4 regions of the Paenibacillus sp. ATY16 genome follow, and region 2 is predicted to be linked to each of the others. Evidence: predicted binding sites of a transcription regulator. Region 2 holds the regulator's gene; each other region holds the start of a gene.

Region 1 (4,392 bases), on a different contig from region 2:
TCGACGATTTCTTCCATTACGGAGGAAGGCTCCTGACTGGCTGCAAGCACCTCTTGGTCGGTCTCGCTGGTGCCTTGCATTTGTTCGGCAGCTTGCGCTTGACGGTTTAATTGCTTCTCTACTTGTCCGATTCCGTGGGCGCCTTGATGGCCGCGGCTTGATGTCATAGGTTTCTCCACCTTTCTTCTATGTCGTGCAACCGGTATATTAATCGGCCTGAATAGTATATCCAGCTAAACCAGAATAATGATCGGAAGTATCATGGGTCTACGTTTTGTTTTGGCGTACAGGAATTTTCCGACCGACTCTTTCAAGCTTTGCTTGTAGAGATTCCAAGGCTTATGGAGCTTGTTCTCCTTCTCCAGCAGCTGTTCCATTTCCTGGAGCGTGATCCGGTGTACTTCCTCCATTAATCCTTCCGATTCCTTCACGAATACGAAACCGCGGGAAATAATGTCCGGTCCGGACACAATCTTGTTGTCGTTCTTCCCAATCGTAACCACAATAATGAGAATGCCGTCGGCAGACAGCACCTTGCGGTCGCGCAGCACCACGTTGCCTACATCGCCGATCCCTAGCCCGTCGACGTAGGTATCTCCATTCGTAACGCTTCTTTCGTGAAAAGCCTCCGAGCCTGCAAAGTCCACGACATCGCCGTTATTCAGGATAAAGATATTGTTTGCTTTTACCCCAACGGATTCGGCTAATTCGCGATGCAAGTGCAGCATCCGGTATTCGCCGTGTATGGGAATAAAATATTGCGGCTTCATAAGCGTAAGCATCAGCTTCAGCTCCTCCTGGCTGGCATGTCCGGATACATGCATGCCGGTGCTTGATCCGGAGCCGTAAATGACCTTGGCTTTCCTCTCGAACAGGTTATCCACGATTCGGGCGACATTCCGCTCGTTCCCCGGAATAGGGGAGGAGGCGAAAATAACGGTATCGCCGGGATGAACGGCTAGCTGCCGATGATTGCCGCTGGCAATCCGCCCCAATGCGGCCATAGGCTCGCCTTGACTGCCCGTGCACATCACCGTGATTTCATTTCGTTTGTATTTATTGACTTCGGCAATGTCCACCAGCATATTGGGAGGCATATTGAGGTAGCCCAACGTAGAGGCGATATCCACCACATTAACCATGCTTCTGCCGGCCAGGGCGATTTTTCGGTCGGTTTTGACCGAGGCGTCAATAATTTGCTGAAGCCGATGGACATTGGATGCGAATGTTGTGATAAAAATCATGCCGTCCGCATTATAGAAAGCTTCCTGAATATTCGCCCCAACCAGACGTTCGGATGGGGTAAAGCCCGGACGTTCCGCATTGGTGCTTTCGGATAACAGCGCTAATACGCCGTTTTTCCCGATCTCCGCCATCTTGTGAATATCGGCGTATTGGTTATTGACCGGGGTAAGATCGAATTTGAAATCCCCGGTATGGACAACCGTTCCTTGGGGAGTGTGGAATACGATGCCTAGGCAATCCGGAATACTGTGGTTAGTGCTGAAAAAGCTGACGGGAACCGTTCCCAAGGTAATCTCCGACTGCGGTTCAATCTGATGAAGGGTTGTTGAACCCAGCAGACCATGTTCTTTCAGCTTCCCTTTGATTAGACCAAGCGTAAGCCTTGTTGCATAAATAGGCATGTTTAATTGTTTAATAATATAGGGGATTCCGCCAATATGATCTTCATGGCCATGCGTGACGACAAGGCCGCGGACTTTGTTCTCGTTTTCGATGAGATACGTAATATCCGGAATAATCACATCAATGCCAAGCAAGCTTTCATCCGGAAATTTAGATCCGCAGTCTACTACGATCAGATCTTCGCCGCATTCGATGACGTACATGTTTTTTCCGATTTCATTAACCCCGCCAAGAGGAATAACCGATAATTTGTGATTCTGATTTGCAGACATGCGTGCCTCCGCCTATCCATATTTGTTATTTTCTTCATTTGGTTGGTTTACCCGTTCCCAAAGGTCATTATTCCAGAAGAGATTGATTAAAAGCTGAAGTTTAGTTATGATAAATAACAGAACGTATGTTCTTGTGTGTTTTTTGAAGAAAGGGGATTGCCATGGCTGTCGAGATTAGAGATATCGTCTCCAAGAGTATTCTAAGCGAAGCAAAGGGTTACTTGGATATCGGCTTTACCCATTCCCTTAATCCATATAGCGGGTGTTCGTTTGCCTGCAAATATTGCTATGTGAGAGAAATGCCGATCCAGAAGTTCAAACAGATCCCATGGGGAGAATGGGTGGACATTAAGACCAATGCCGCGGACATTTACCGGAACGAAGTGAATAAGCTGCGCCGGAAAAATAAGCCGATTAATATTTTTATGTCCTCGGCAACGGATCCCTATCAGCCGGTCGAACGGGAAGCGGGGATTACAAGGCGGATTTTGCAGGAAATGCTGGAGGCTCCTCCCGATCTGATTCAGATTCAGACGCGCAGCCCGCTTATTAGGAAGGACCTCGATCTTATCGTGTCACTCAAGGACAAATGCGAGATTCTAGTATCGATGACGGTAGAGACGGACCGCGAGGATATGAAGCGGTTATTTGCTCCCTACGCGCCGGGTATCAAGCTGCGGCTGAAGGCTCTGAAAGAGGTGCATGACGCCGGGATAATGACGCAAGCCGCGATCTCTCCGGTGCTGCCGTTTACGCCGGATTTCCCAAAGGCACTGGAAGGAATAGCGGACCGGATCTGGATCGATACGCTAACAATCGGAGATGGTTCCATGGGGAAGAGGTCCAAGCGTTTAGGCATGCCTCAGCTGTTTGACGACCATGACCTGACGGATTGGTACCGGAGCGATATTCATTCCAGAGTAGAGTCGTACTTTCGGTCGTTCTATCCAGGCGAGATGATCCATGTGTCGAAGAGCGAAGCATTTCCGCTTAATTAAGCATGAATTTCAGTAGCCCTTTTTCGGTTTTTTGGTATGATGAATGTGGTAGATTCTTCAATATCTTATAGTTCGGCAGAGGGGGCCATATGAATGTTGTTAGGGCAAAATTCGAAGCTGGTCATGATCGGAGACTCGATTACGGATTGCGAACGGGCTAGACCTAGGGGAGAAGGACTGTTTGGCGCCATCGGGAAAGGGTATGTGTCGTTGGTGGATGCGCTGTTGACCGCAGCTTATCCGGAGCTGGGTATCCGCGTGGTGAACATGGGAACAAGCGGCAATAACGTTCGGGATTTAACGGACCGCTGGGAAACGGATGTGCTGGATCTGAAACCGGACTGGCTGTCTATTATGATCGGCACAAACGATATTTGGAGGCAATATGATTTGCCCGCTCAGACCGAGCAGCATGTCTACATAGACGAATATGAAGAGAAGCTGGAGGCATTGGTGGAGCGTACGAGACCAACACTGCAAGGGCTTGTGTTAATGACTCCATTCTATCTTGAGCCGAACGAAGCGGACCCGATGCGCAGAACGATGGATCAATACGGTCGGGTTGTCCAAAAGCTGGCATCCAAGTACGATGCCCGTTTCGTGGATACGCAGGCGGCGTTTAACAAGGTGCTTGGTCATATTTATCCGGCAACTCTCGCCTGGGACCGGGTTCATCCCAATATGTCGGGCCATGCGGTGCTTGCCCGGGCCTTTCTGCAAGCGATTGAATACGATTACAACCGCGGGTTGTAAGGCGGCATGATGTAACCTTTTGCTTACGCTCCCCGTCTGTTTTGGAAAGGGTGAATGGGGGGAGAACGTTATGAGAGCGGGTATTGTACTTCTGTTCATCCTTCTGCTTACCGCATGCGGGGGCAAGGCGCAGGAGAAGGAAATCGACGCTGACGTAGAAGAGAGGATGAATCATCCAAAGCTTGTGCACAAGGACGACATGTTCGAGTTTAAGCTGAATATCGAGAAAACGTCCTTTGCTGCTAATGAACCCGTTCCGTATTCCGCTAGTCTGACGTACGTTGGATTCGACGATTCATTTACCGTCTGGGGCGGGCACACAATCGTTGGATTCCGCATCACGGACGGATTGGAGTTTGATATGCAGGGTGCCAATACGACGGAGCTGACGTCAACGAAGCTGATAAAGGGGAAGTCGGTTGACTATCCTTTCGTGAAGAGCGGCGGCTATAGCAGCGATGACCCAAAGGCGGGTTTCTGGCGGGAGTTTTACTCCGAGAAGGAACTCATTTTACCTCCGGGAAACTATTTGATAGAGGCCGTGTGTCTATTTTCGTTGGACGAATCGGTCGTTCACAGTCATTACAACACAAGCGTCTATACGATGATTACGGTGAAATAAAAGAAAGGACCACTGCTGGCAGCGGTCCTTTCTTGATTTTCTTCTAATGAGCCCGGCTTGGTTTAGCCTTCTTTAACTCTTTATGGCCATTCGGATTCGA
Region 2 (4,392 bases):
GCTGGGAACTGCTCTGCCAGCTTAGCGCCAAGCTCTTCGTTATCAACGCCAAGCGCGCGCAAGCCGCGAGTCCAAGCTTCCTTGCGGTAGCCCGGCGCAAGCTGCTCCAGCTTGCGGAACTCTTCCTGCTCGCCTTCGCGGAAATTCGCCCAGAGTCCTTCAAACGGGTTAATACCGATCATCTTCGTGAACGGGAACGTCTCATAGGATTCATAAAGAGCGCGCGCTTCTTTGCGTACGGCTTCTTCAAGCTGCTCCGGATCAACGCCGGCAGCTTCCGCACCGGCTTGGCATGTTGCTTCAAATGCTTCTTTTACGCTGCGGTCATCCCACAACAACGTATCGTCAAGATCAAATAGTACCGCTTGCTTCCCCATAATTCGCATAACTCTCCTACTCTTTTTCTATTTTTGTTCGAAAGGCAAATTGTGTGTTTTGGCGAAATCCTGCAGTCTGCTGCCGATCTCATCCGTTGGGTAACGGTTAAGCAGCCGCGAGAATACCCAGTTTGCGCCTTTTTGCTGCATGATCACGACCGCACCGTTTTGAACGCTGATCCCTTTAATGTTGGAAACGTGCAGCTGCTTGTCCCCCGTCATTTTACGGGTCTGGATATAATCCTTGCCGATTGAAATGTAAGGACGGCGCAAGAAGAAAATAAGCGCCAGGAAAATGTAGCAGCCGATCGTTACCCAGAACATAGACGTAGGCTCAAAGGAAGGATCCGTCGTAACGAAAACCGTATACATACTGATCAACAAAATGAGCACAATCGGGAATATGTAGTTACGGCCGGTAAACCGGTCTACCTTGGGTTTCGATGAAGTGCCAATCTGCGATGCTCCGTGCTTTTTACGCGCTTTGTTGATTTGGTTCGTATTTTTGCGCACTTTGCGCTCCCACGTGCGTGACAAGCTTATTCCTCCCATTGTATATTGCAGACGCCGTTCATGGAACGGCGCCAACGCTAGTTATATAGTTGTATGACTTAATTAATGAGCAACATCGTTAGGATCGCCGTCTACAATCTCGATCGAATCCAACTGCTGGCGGAAATTCCTTTTGAAATTCTCCAAATATTTCTGGCGCAATACGGCACGCTCCGCAATTTCCTCTTCGGTCAAACCTACCGTTTTATTTTTACGGGATAATTCGTTAATACGCGCGATGACTTCTTCCACTGCCTTCACCTCATTTGCTTATTACTCATCCTTCTTACCTATTTTGACTTTTAACGCGAGCAATTGTCAAGGCAATGATAGAAGAATAACAAAAGGACAGGCAATTTCGAACATCCTGTGTCCGAATAGCCTGTCCTTCCGATTATATGGCCTATTGAGGAATAATTAATACCTGTCCTGGCCGAAGCTCAACCGAGCTTAACTGGTTGCGTTCCTTAATCTTGTATATGTATTGTCTTATGTCCTTGGAGCCCTCGGAAAAACGATCTGCAATCCCCCACAGCGTATCCCCCGTCGTTACGATAACCGTTTGCTCATTCGCTGCAGCCTCTTGAATATGATCGGACGATGCATTCGTACGCATCATAAGGAAGCTTGTAAAAAGAAGAACGAACACTGCAGCACACACAATAAGTTTAAAAGCATGGCGTTGAACGTGATGACCCCGCGATTTGAACGATTTAGCGGTTTTTTCCTTATGGATACTTTTATAAAAAGATGGATTCATGATCATTATTATCGCTCCCCGAACGTTTGTTCTGTTTTCTTATGTTCTTAGAATAACACGAACAAATGTTTGCAGTCAATAAAAATGCGAACTTTTGTTTTTAAGAACTTATGTTTGTACGAACTCCGGTTCTATGCTATAATTTTCTACAAATATTATATTGGAGTGATTCACGTGTCTAAGATTTCGAACCGCCAACAGTCGATTCTTGAATTTATTAAGAATGAGGTTCGGGACAAAGGATACCCGCCTTCTGTTCGCGAAATCGGCGAAGCGGTTGGCCTGGCGTCAAGCTCCACCGTTCACGGCCATCTGGATCGGCTAGAGAAGAAAGGCCTGATCAGACGAGATCCAACGAAACCTCGGGCGATCGAAATTTTGGATCAAGACGGTGTTGACGGCATTATCCTCCCCGCTGTGGCTCAAGTGCCAATCGTCGGCAAAGTAACGGCAGGCGTGCCGATTACGGCGACTGAGAATATTGAAGAGTACTTCCCGTTATCCGCACACTTCGTTGGCGACGACGAGGTATTTATCCTGAATGTCGTTGGCGACAGCATGATTGAAGCCGGCATACATAACGGCGACTATGTTATCGTCCGCCAGCAGCAGACCGCCAACAACGGCGATATCGTAGTAGCCATGACGGAAGATGACGAAGCGACGGTTAAGACCTTCTATAAAGAGAAGGATCATATCCGCCTTCAGCCGGAGAACTCCACCATGGAGCCAATCCGTTTGAACAATGTCACCATTCTTGGCAAAGTAGTTGGCTTGTTCCGTGACTTTCACTAATCTGTTCGCATAAAAGAGGCTGTTCCCGCTAATCCGATTTCGCATTCGGTTAGGGAGAACAGCCTCTTTTTTACCTGATTATGGTATTATCGTATTGCTTCATCTTTAGGCGACGAGGTGGTTAAGCATGAAGAAAAAATTAACGAGGTCTTTATTCGATAAATCCATTGCCGGAGTTTGCGGAGGAATCGCCGAATACTTCAACCTTTCCTCTTTGTTTGTAAGACTGCTGTTCCTCCTCTTTGTCCCCTGCAATCTTGTTGTTTACATCATCCTTGCGAACGTTATCCCAGCCAGCCCTCCGTTGTTATATAAGAGATAGAAAAAAATCCCCTGACGCTTAGAGCGCCAAGGGATTTCCATCTTAGTACAGCGTCAGATACTGATCGCGTTCCCATTGATGAACTTGTGTTTTGTACATGTCCCATTCGATTTCTTTCAGTTCGTAGAAATGGGCAAGAGCATGTTCGCCAAGCGCATCGCAGATCACGTCGCTGCGAAGCATTTCGTCGAGCGCTTCCTTCAGATCGGAAGGAAGGCTTGGCACGCCGGACTCCAGGCGCTCCTCTTCCGTCATGATGTAGATGTTGCGGTCTACAGGAGCCGGAAGCGCCGTTTTGTTTTTGATGCCGTCAAGGCCGGCTTTCAGCATTACGGCAAGAGCCAGATACGGGTTGGCAGCCGGGTCCGGGTTGCGAACCTCGATACGCGTGCTAAGTCCGCGGGAAGCCGGGATACGGATCATTGGCGAGCGGTTGCTTGCCGACCAAGCTACATAGCAAGGCGCTTCATAACCGGGAACCATCCGCTTGTACGAGTTAATGGTAGGGTTCGTAATAGCCGCCATCGCGCGAGCATGCTCGAGGATGCCTGCCATATAGTAACGTGCGGTTTGGCTAAGGCCGAGACGATCCTTCTCGTCATAGAATACGTTTGTGCTGCCTTGGAAGAGCGATTGGTGACAATGCATACCGGAACCGTTTACGCCAAACAGAGGTTTCGGCATAAAGGTGGCATGGAGGCCATGTTGTCTCGCAATCGTCTTAACAACAAGCTTAAACGTTTGAATTTGGTCTGCGGCTTTGATCGCATCCGCATATTTGAAGTCGATCTCGTGCTGGCCTGGAGCAACCTCATGGTGGGAAGCTTCAATCTCGAAGCCCATTTCTTCCAGCGTCAATACGATTTCACGGCGGCAGTTCTCGCCCATGTCCATTGGCGCAAGGTCGAAGTATCCGCCCTGGTCATTCAGTTCGGTTGTAGGCTCGCCGCGCTCATCCGTTTTGAACAGGAAGAATTCCGGTTCCGGACCAACGTTCATCGCCGTAAAGCCCATTTCTTCCGCCTCTTGCAGCGCACGCTTCAGAATACCGCGCGGGTCGCCCGCAAACGGAGTGCCGTCAGGCATATAAATATCACAGATCAGGCGGGCAACGCGGTCTTGCGCAACCCATGGGAATACGACCCAAGTATCCAGATCAGGGTATAAGTACATGTCAGATTCTTCGATACGAACGTAACCTTCAATGGAAGATCCATCGAACATCATTTTATTGTCTAATGCTTTATCCAGCTGGCTTACCGGAATCTCTACGTTTTTGATCGTTCCGAGCAAATCGGTAAATTGAAGACGGATAAATCGAACGTTCTGTTCCTCCGCAATGCGTTTAATATCCTCTTTTGTGTAGCTCACAGCATTCATCTCCTTTAAAAGAATTGCGAAGCTATTCTTACTTCGTAAGCATACGCTTAAAGAATTGTGAAGCAATTCTTGCTTCGTAAGCATCAGCTTTAATAGGACATGCTAGCGCTTGTTCAAGAAACGGGACAACTGGCCTTGAATAAGCGAAGCCTGACCAGGGCGTTTCTCCAGCAATTGCTGCTTGAGAAGGCGGTGCAGCTGCGCAT
Region 3 (4,392 bases), on a different contig from region 2:
CGAGTGCTTCCGAGATTCTCGCCGGGGCTTTGCAGGAGCGGGCAGGGGCAGCTCTTGTCGGTGAAACCTCTTACGGCAAAGGAACGGTGCAAGTTAGCTATAACAAGACGCTTGGGGATGGCAGCCTGGTGAAAATGACGATTGCGAAGTGGCTCACGCCGGACGGCAATTGGATTCACCAGAAGGGCATCAAGCCAACCGTGGAGGTACAGCCGCCGAAGCTGTATACGGTAGCAAGGCTTACTTTAACGGAGACCTTGCGCAAGGATATGCTAGGCGAGCAGATTCGGAATGCGCAGGTCATGCTGTCCGGCCTTGGCTATGCGACGCAGCGGGAGGACGGCTACTATAACGATTCGACCGAACAAGCCGTGAAGGATTTCCAGAACGCTTCCGGACTTCCGGTTACAGGCGAGATCGATACGAAGACGGCGTCGTCTTTGGAGCAGGCCGTAGTGAAATGGATCAAAGATCAGAAGAACGATAAACAGCTGCTGGAGGCAATCCAGGCGGTCAGCAGGAAATAAAGAGGAAACGGCGAATTTATAAAAGGTTGGCTCTAAAGCGGAGTCAGCCTTTTATTTTGGATGAGGATGGGAGTGTAGCGATTGGATGCAGCCAATGCTTTACTAGACCAGTTCGGCCGGGCAATTGTACATTTGCTTGCGCAGCCTTTTTATTATATTGCGGTATTATTTATTATCCTTCAATATACGAGACAGATCAGCTTGGAAAGACGAATGTTCGCCGTAAGGCTGCACATCTGGCCGCGGCTCGTGGCTAAAGCGATGCTGGCCGGGCTTGCAGCCGGGGTGCTCGCATCCGTTGCCGGTGCTTTTATCGGCATAACCTTAACCGGCGACGCCGTTTTATGGCTATGGGGTTCGGCGGTTGTGCTGCTCTTGTTCCGAATTCGCTATCTATGCTTTGCCTACGGCGCGGGAGCGCTGGCGCTTCTGCAGTGGATCGTTGGTTTTACTTCGCTCGCAAATAGTGAGGGATGGCTCGGAGATGCGGCGAATTCGCTTGCCGGACTTGATATGCCGGGGATTTTCGTATTGGTGGCGCTGCTTCATCTGGTAGAAGCTTTCCTTGTCCGGAGACAAGGAAACAAGCTAGCTACTCCGCTTTTCCTGGAAGGGAAGCGGGGGAAGCTGGTAGGCGGCTATATGCTGCAGGGCTTTTGGCCGGTTCCGCTGCTGCTGCTTGTGCCGGCAGCCGGGGGGACATCGGTTGTTGATCTGCCTTGGACGCCATTATTCGGCGGCGATTGGACGCAAGGCTGGACGGTTGTCGCTCTGCCGATGATTATCGGCTTCAGCGAAATGACGCGCGCGATGCTGCCCGAGGCCAAAGCCCGCCATGCGGCAAAAGGGCTTATGTGGTACAGCCTGCTGCTGACCGGTGCGGCGCTTCTCGCCTGGTGGCTGCCGGCGCTGCTCCCGCTTGCCGCTTTATGTTCGCTGCTGCTGCATGAAGCTATCATCTGGCGCAGCCGGGCGGTGGAATCCACGCAAAGTCCGCTGTACGTGAATGATCAGCGGGGCTTGCGTATTCTCGGTATCGTGCCGGGTACGCCTGCTGAGGCAATGAAGCTGCAGGCCGGCGAGATTATTTCGAAGGTGAACGGCATCAGGGTGTTCACGAAAGAGGATCTTCATGAGGCGCTGCAGAACAATTCGGCGATGTATAAGCTCGAGGTGCTGAACAGAGAGGGCGAGATCAAGTTTGTGCAGCGGGCCCGTTATGAAGGGGAGCATCATCAGCTTGGGGTTATTTTATCTCCTGACGAGCGGGCGACCTATTACGCATCGGCAGAGCCGGCTACGCTGATTGACCTTTTGCGCCGCGCGAGGACGGCAAAGCGGAGCGGCGGCGTTTACGCGGAAGAGGAAGACCGTTCGGGTACTTTGAATGTCTAAATAGAAATGGGGCTTTTCCTGGGCAGCCGCTTAGGGAAAGCCCTTTGATTTTATGTTTGCATCAGCCTCTATAGACGTCTATAATAGAGGGGAACACACATTCGGATAGGCTATGCGCGTATGGATTCGACCGCGGGACGGTGCTGCTTCTTCTAAGTTTCAAGGACGCTGATGCCGTTTACGCTTATATATATTGACTATAATGATTGATGAGTAAGGGAAACGGGGTGGATGACGCAAGTGAATGAGATTTCAGAGCAATTATTTCAATTAAAGTCGAGCTACACGCCGCAGGGCGATCAGCCGGGAGCCATCAGAAAACTTGTTGAAGGCGTGAAGAACGGCGAAGCCAAGCAAACCTTGCTTGGCGCGACGGGTACGGGCAAGACGTATACGATTGCCAATACGATAGCGCAGCTTAACCGGCCGACGCTGGTTATTGCCCATAACAAGACGCTCGCGGCACAGTTGTGCAGCGAGTTTAAGGAGTTCTTCCCGGACAATGCGGTAAGTTATTTCGTCAGCTATTATGATTATTTTCAGCCTGAGGCTTATATCCCGTCTACGGACACTTACATTGAGAAGGATTCCAGTATTAACGATGAGATCGACAAGCTGCGCCACTCCGCGACCAGTTCATTGTTCGAACGCAGGGACGTTATTATCGTAGCGAGCGTTTCCTGTATCTACGGTCTCGGTTCGCCTTCCGAGTACGGCAGTCTGGTGCTGTCGCTGCGGGTAGGCATGGAGAAGTCCAGAGATACGATTCTTCATAAGCTTGTTGATATTCAGTACCAGCGCAATGACATTAACTTTATCCGCGGTACGTTCCGCGTGCGCGGCGATATTGTAGAGATTTTCCCGGTTGCCAATAATGAACGGGCGATTCGGGTCGAGCTGTTTGGCGATGAGATTGAACGGATTACGGAAATCGACGTGCTTACCGGCGAGATCGTAAGCGAACGCGATCATGTTGCTATATTCCCGGCGTCTCACTTCGTTACCCACGAAGAAACGATGAAGGTTGCGCTTGGCAATATCGAGCGTGAGCTGGAGGAACGTCTTGCGGAGCTGCGGGAAGAAGGCAAGCTGCTGGAAGCGCAGCGTCTGGAGCAGCGTACCCGTTATGACCTCGAAATGATGGCGGAGATGGGCTTCTGTTCCGGCATCGAGAATTATTCCGGACCTTTGACCTTCCGCGAGCGCGGGGCAACGCCGTATACGCTGATGGATTATTTTCCGGACGATATGCTGATCGTCATTGACGAATCGCACGTTACCCTGCCGCAGATTAGAGCTATGTACAACGGTGACCGCGCGCGGAAGGAAATGCTCGTTAATCACGGCTTCCGTCTGCCGTCCGCACTGGATAACCGGCCGCTGCGCTTCGAAGAATTCGAGGAGAAAGCGAAACAGCAGATTTATGTGTCGGCGACACCGGGACCTTATGAACTGGAACATTGCCCAACGATGGTTGAGCAGATTATCCGTCCGACGGGCCTGCTGGATCCGATTATTGAGGTGCGTCCGACAAAAGGGCAAATCGATGATCTGTTAGTCGAGATCCGCGACCGGATAGCCAAGGATGAACGCGTCCTTGTCACTACGCTGACGAAGAAGATGGCCGAGGATCTGACGGACTATTTCAAAGAAATCGGCATTAAAGTGCGTTATCTGCACTCGGATATCAAGACGCTGGAGAGGATCGCCATCCTTCGCGACCTGCGTCTCGGTACATTCCATGTGCTAGTGGGTATTAACCTCTTGAGGGAGGGCCTTGATTTGCCGGAAGTATCCCTTGTTGCGATATTGGATGCGGACAAAGAAGGCTTCCTCCGTTCCGAACGCTCGTTGATTCAGACGATTGGCAGAGCTGCGCGTAATAGCGATGGCCGGGTTATCATGTACGGGGATAAGATTACCGATTCCATGGATAAGGCGCTGAAGGAGACGGAGCGCCGCCGGACTATCCAAATTGCTTATAACGAAGAGCATGGGATTACGCCTCAGACGATCCGCAAGAAAGTGCATGATGATATAAAGGCAACGAAAGTGGCCGAGGAGAAGTCGGAATATTTGACTGGCGTAGGCTCCGAGAAGATGACGAAGAAGGAACGCCAAGCTTTGCTGCAAAGGCTGGAAGCCGAGATGAAGGATGCGGCGAAGAATCTGCAGTTCGAGAGAGCCGCAGAGCTGCGTGACGCGTTGCTGGAACTGAAAGCGGAGATGAGCTAGAGACAAGGAATGGGAGGAACGTAAGAAGTGGCTAGTGACAAGATTGTAATCAAAGGGGCTAGAGCCCACAATTTGAAAAATATCGATGTTACCATACCCCGCGACAAATTTGTCGTCCTGACGGGACTGAGCGGCTCCGGTAAATCCTCGCTTGCTTTCGATACGATTTATGCCGAAGGCCAGCGCAGATACGTAGAGTCGTTGTCCGCTTATGCCCGGCAGTTTCTCGGGCAGA
Region 4 (4,392 bases), on a different contig from region 2:
ATAAGCAAGCGTCCGCTGAGGATGCTCGATATAAGAGCGCTGTTCGCCCGTCTCCATTCCCGGAGTCGGCTCGCCCGACTTCTGATAAACCGGAATGCCTGGGAACAGCTGCTTCACCTGCCGGATGACTTCCGAAGGCAGCAGCGTTTTCCCTTCCTCGTCCGCCTGCGCCCAGCTGATCCACAGATGCTGGCTGGCCGTTGTCAAGGCGTTATAGATCAGGAAACGTTCGTCGAGAAGCCTGCGTCTTACGCCCGGCGCCATAACCAGTCCTTCTTCGGCAAGGCGTTCCCGCTCCTGCTCGGTCAGCACGCCGTCTTCTTGAATGCGCATCGGCATGACGCCGTCGTTAGCGCCTAGCACGTAACAGATCTTTACATCCCCGGAACGCGTCCGGTCCATGCTGCCGACCAGTGCCTGATCAAGTGCGGGCGGCACCGCCGCAAGCTTCAAGTTTTCGAGCCCCGTCTCCACCATGCCGGCGAACAGCTCCGGAGGCATATCCTCGTCCCCGACCATTTCCACCAGCTGATCCAGCAGCTGCATGACGCCATCCCATAGCTGGCGGTGTGATCTGGCGCGCTGCGTACGACCGGACGCGCTGTCCTCGCGGCTCCAGCGTTCAAGGCGGTCGGCGGCATCCGCATGATCCAGCAGCTTGTACAACGCTTCGCACATCTCTTTGACGCTGGAGGCTTTCTTCAAGGACTGCTCGAACCGGCGAAGCGGAGGGACAATCGCCTCTCTCGCCGCCATTACGGCCTGAAATTCCCGTTTGGCTTTTGCAGACGGCTCGGATACCGTTTCCGGCTCATCCTCGAGAGACTGCTGCATAAGCGGCTTCCACCTGGAGCGGTCAAGCCACTTCCATCCGTCGACTCCGGCTGCCAGCACATAGTTTTCCAGGCGGTCAAACAGCTCGCGAGACATGCTGCCGTCAATCGGGAACAGCAGCTCCGTCTTGATGCATCGGAATACCGCCTCGTAATGCCAGCCGTGGAGCACCGTCTCCAGCGCGGAACGGATAAATTCAACCAGCGGATGATGGACCGTGTTATTCTTTTGGTCAAGGAAATAAGGAATTTCGTAATCATCGAATATCGTTTGAATATAGTCCGTATATTCAGCCGCGTTCCGTACCATAACCGCCATGTCGCGCCAGCGCAGCCCCTCTTCGCGTGCCCGGCGAACCATATCGCGCGCCGCTGCTTCGACCTCGGCTCTTCTGTTCGCGGAGGCATGAAGGGATACCCCGCAGGCGGAATTGTCTACTGCCAGCATCTTCTTATCCGGTATAAGCATTGGGGCTCTTCCGCCGTAATGCTTCTCTAAATGGGCAAGCATCGAACTCCCAGTAAAGCGGTATGGAACTCCCTCATCCAGCACGACGGTTTCATGCACGGGCACGCCGGCTTGAGCCGCCAATGCAGCCAGCTTTCCGTACGTTTCAGCCGTAGGGTGGAAAAGTTCAAGCTCATGCGGCATTTCGCCGTTATCGTAAGGACGGTCAAGCGTAAGCGCAACGGTCACTTCCGCGGAAGAAGCGATCAGCGTGCCAAGCGCATCGTATTCCTTCGGCGTAAAACCATGGAAGCCGTCAATCCACAGATGGGCACCCTGCATCGCCGGCGCGTCGGCATAGCCTGCAATCAGCTGCGTCAAATAATCTTCCGAATCGATATAAAGGCCAAGCAATTCCTGCTCCAGCTTGTCATACACAAGACGAAGATCATGCAGCTTCCGGTTGAGAAGCGACGCGTCTTCCACCGATGCCGTTTTTTTCTTCAGCAGATCGGCGTCAATCCCGTAACGCTTCCACTCGGTCAACAGCTCGCCCAGCCGTTCAATGAAACCGGGCTGCTCCGCCCCGCTTTGGAAAAGCTCAAGCTGCTTGCCTAGCCGGTGTATAATCTTGAAAAGCATCATATGCTTGCCGTTATCGCTGATCGGAATTAAGGCGGTGCCGCCCGTCTCCTGCATGACGCGAAAGGCCAGACGGCGGAAGCTTAGCGCCTGGGCGCGAATCGTTCCGCTTAGCGTCGTATTTTTCAAAAGCGCGTACTCCGTCTGGAAAGTAGCCTGTTCCGGGACCAGCATAACAAGCGGCGCTCCATCCGGCTCGCCTTGCAGCTTGGCGCGGATTGCGTCCAGACAATACGTTGTTTTCCCCGTTCCCGAGCGGCCAAGCACAAATCGAAGCCCCATCCTAACTCTTCCCCTCCGAAACTATCTCATAATCTATCATTCTACCATAACGCGGGGCCTTTTTCACCCGGACGACAAACGTATGTTCTGGAAGAAGTGCTATCTTTTTAACAAGAAAATATTGCAATCCCTTATATACCGAGTATAATACTAGGTAATATAATGATCCGGATTGGAGGAACGGCAAATGACCTCGGAAGAAACGCAATGGATTAACGATTATCTGGATTTATTCAACTACGCCAAGCAAATCGGTGATCTGGAGTGGCAGCAGGAGATTACCCGTTCGCTCGCCGGGTGGAAGGAACAAACAAGCCAGCAAGCTCTGTCGACGAAAGCCGCTGAGTTATGGAGAAAGTTTGACGTCATTAACCGGAAGATGATTGATCTTTATCAGCAATTGAGAAATTCCGATGATTCTTCCGATTTGAAAACGTTACGGGAAGAGGTCTGGCTGTTAAAGCTGCAGCGTGTCGAGCTGAGCCGGCAATTCAAAGAATCCTTCTAGCAGGATGAAACGGCTATCGCCGATTATGAATTTTTTAGAATAAAATAAAAAATCCCGCATGCGGATTTCCGCTCTGCCGGATTATGGGTTAGTAGACATGCAGTGAACTGCTCTGTCCATTATGGAACCGCTGGGTACAGTCGTCTGTCTCTCAGCGTTACATTCCTATTATACACATCTATCAATCGATTGAATATGTCTATTTTTAGAACAAGAAGCCGCATGGATCCCTCACCGATCCATACGGCTTTTTTCGTATTATTTACTCCGCACTTCGAACACGGCAAATTTCAAGTAATGTCCTTCCGATACGCCAAGCAGCTGCGGATGATCCTTGCCTGCAGCCCGCCACTCCACGAGACGCAGCAGCTTGCCGGCATCGGATGCCGCTTCCTGTATCGTCTCTAGGAACAGATCCGGCCGCATGTGGTACGAGCAGCTGGCCGTAACGAGATAGCCGCCTTCGTTAACCAGCTTGAGGCCATGCAGGTTGATGTCTTTATAACCCCGGCATGCCCCGGCAACCGCGCTTTTGGTCTTTGCGAAGGCGGGGGGATCAAGGATAACAACATCCCATGTACGGCCGCCGCCGCTAAGCGGCTTGGAAGTATCCGCACCGGCACGGCTGCGCTCCGCGCGCTCTTCAACGCCTTTTACCTGCGTGCGCAAGTAATCAAAGGCATCCGCCACGACAAATTCCACGCGGTCGGTGAAGCCGTTACGCTCGACGTTGCGGCGCGCCGTGTCGATGGCATGCTCGGATACGTCGAGACAGGTTACTTTTTTCGCCCCGTATTTGCAGGCATGGAGAGTGAAGCTGCCGGTATGGGCAAAGCACTCCAGCACGGTCGCACCGTCCCAATATGGGAAGGTTACTTCTTTGCCGTTCGCATTCACCGGTACAAGCCTTGTAACTTCCGTATCGGTATCAGCAGGGCGGTTCTCGAGGCGAATGCCGCTGCGAGCGCCCCAGCCCTTCATGAGAGGCTCGATAGAAGCGCGATTCTCGCGTTGATCGTAGAAATAACCGGTCTTTTGGCCTTCCACGATATCGACTTCCAGCTTAAGGCCATTCTCTTCAATCTCGAGAATCCGCGGGCATTCCCCGAACAGCACTCCGGTGCGCAGCTCAAGCCCTTCGAGCTGTCTAACTCCGACATCGCTCCGTTCGTAGATCCCTTTCGGCTGGAACACGTCAACAAGAGCGGCTACAATCGCTTCCCGGCGGATATCCAGTCCAAGCGTCAAAATCTGAACGACCAGCACATCGGCGAACCGGTCTACCACTAGACCGGGAAGAAAATCAGCCTCTCCGTAGACGAGCCGGCAATCGCGGTCCTGCACGAACCGGCTGCGGTGCGCTTCGCATAAACGAAACTTCTCGCGGAAGTAGTCGGCGTCCATTTCTTCAAGCGGCTGATAGGAGACGACGCGGACCGTGATTTGGGACTTGGGATTGTAATATCCGGTCGCCAAATATTTGCCGTTAGACCCAACGACGTCTACCAGCGCTCCCGGCTCCGCTTCCCCTTCCAGCTTATCGATTTCATTTGCGTAAATCCATGGGTGGCCTGCTTCAAGACGTTTCCTGCGGCCCTTCTGCAGCCAAACTTTCGCTTTGCTCACTTCGTTAATCTCCCTCTCTATTCCTGGCTTGTCATGCTTGTCTAAGCGTAAGC

What was found. The regulator LexA, encoded in region 2, represses DNA repair genes until DNA is damaged. The targets are predictions, from matches to a motif close to CGAACATATGTTCG.
Region 1: the regulator LexA is predicted to act here: its motif matches at 2,038-2,051, upstream of CFI03_RS15755 (SPL family radical SAM protein).
Region 3: the regulator LexA is predicted to act here: its motif matches at 2,013-2,026, upstream of uvrB (excinuclease ABC subunit UvrB).
Region 4: the regulator LexA is predicted to act here: its motif matches at 2,281-2,294, upstream of addB (helicase-exonuclease AddAB subunit AddB).

The regions. Positions count from the first base shown of each region.
Region 1 is NZ_NMOK02000024.1:128,512-132,903, forward strand. It holds gene CFI03_RS15745 (hypothetical protein) at 1-167, opposite strand, end outside; gene CFI03_RS15750 (ribonuclease J) at 234-1,919, opposite strand; gene CFI03_RS15755 (SPL family radical SAM protein) at 2,081-2,917, shown strand; gene CFI03_RS15760 (SGNH/GDSL hydrolase family protein) at 3,011-3,670, shown strand; gene CFI03_RS15765 (hypothetical protein) at 3,741-4,292, shown strand; gene CFI03_RS15770 (MMPL family transporter) at 4,336-4,392, opposite strand, start outside.
Region 2 is NZ_NMOK02000053.1:82,861-87,252, forward strand. It holds gene CFI03_RS28510 (HAD family hydrolase) at 1-377, opposite strand, end outside; gene CFI03_RS28515 (hypothetical protein) at 405-914, opposite strand; gene CFI03_RS28520 (DUF896 domain-containing protein) at 993-1,181, opposite strand; gene CFI03_RS28525 (LysM peptidoglycan-binding domain-containing protein) at 1,333-1,548, opposite strand; gene lexA (transcriptional repressor LexA) at 1,864-2,484, shown strand; gene CFI03_RS28535 (PspC domain-containing protein) at 2,612-2,806, shown strand; gene glnA (type I glutamate--ammonia ligase) at 2,849-4,177, opposite strand; gene CFI03_RS28545 (MerR family transcriptional regulator) at 4,289-4,392, opposite strand, start outside.
Region 3 is NZ_NMOK02000006.1:16,996-21,387, reverse strand. It holds gene CFI03_RS05595 (S41 family peptidase) at 1-527, shown strand, start outside; gene CFI03_RS05590 (PDZ domain-containing protein) at 609-1,922, shown strand; gene uvrB (excinuclease ABC subunit UvrB) at 2,154-4,157, shown strand; gene uvrA (excinuclease ABC subunit UvrA) at 4,185-4,392, shown strand, end outside.
Region 4 is NZ_NMOK02000002.1:128,444-132,835, reverse strand. It holds gene addB (helicase-exonuclease AddAB subunit AddB) at 1-2,205, opposite strand, end outside; gene CFI03_RS01345 (hypothetical protein) at 2,393-2,713, shown strand; gene CFI03_RS01340 (class I SAM-dependent rRNA methyltransferase) at 2,972-4,339, opposite strand.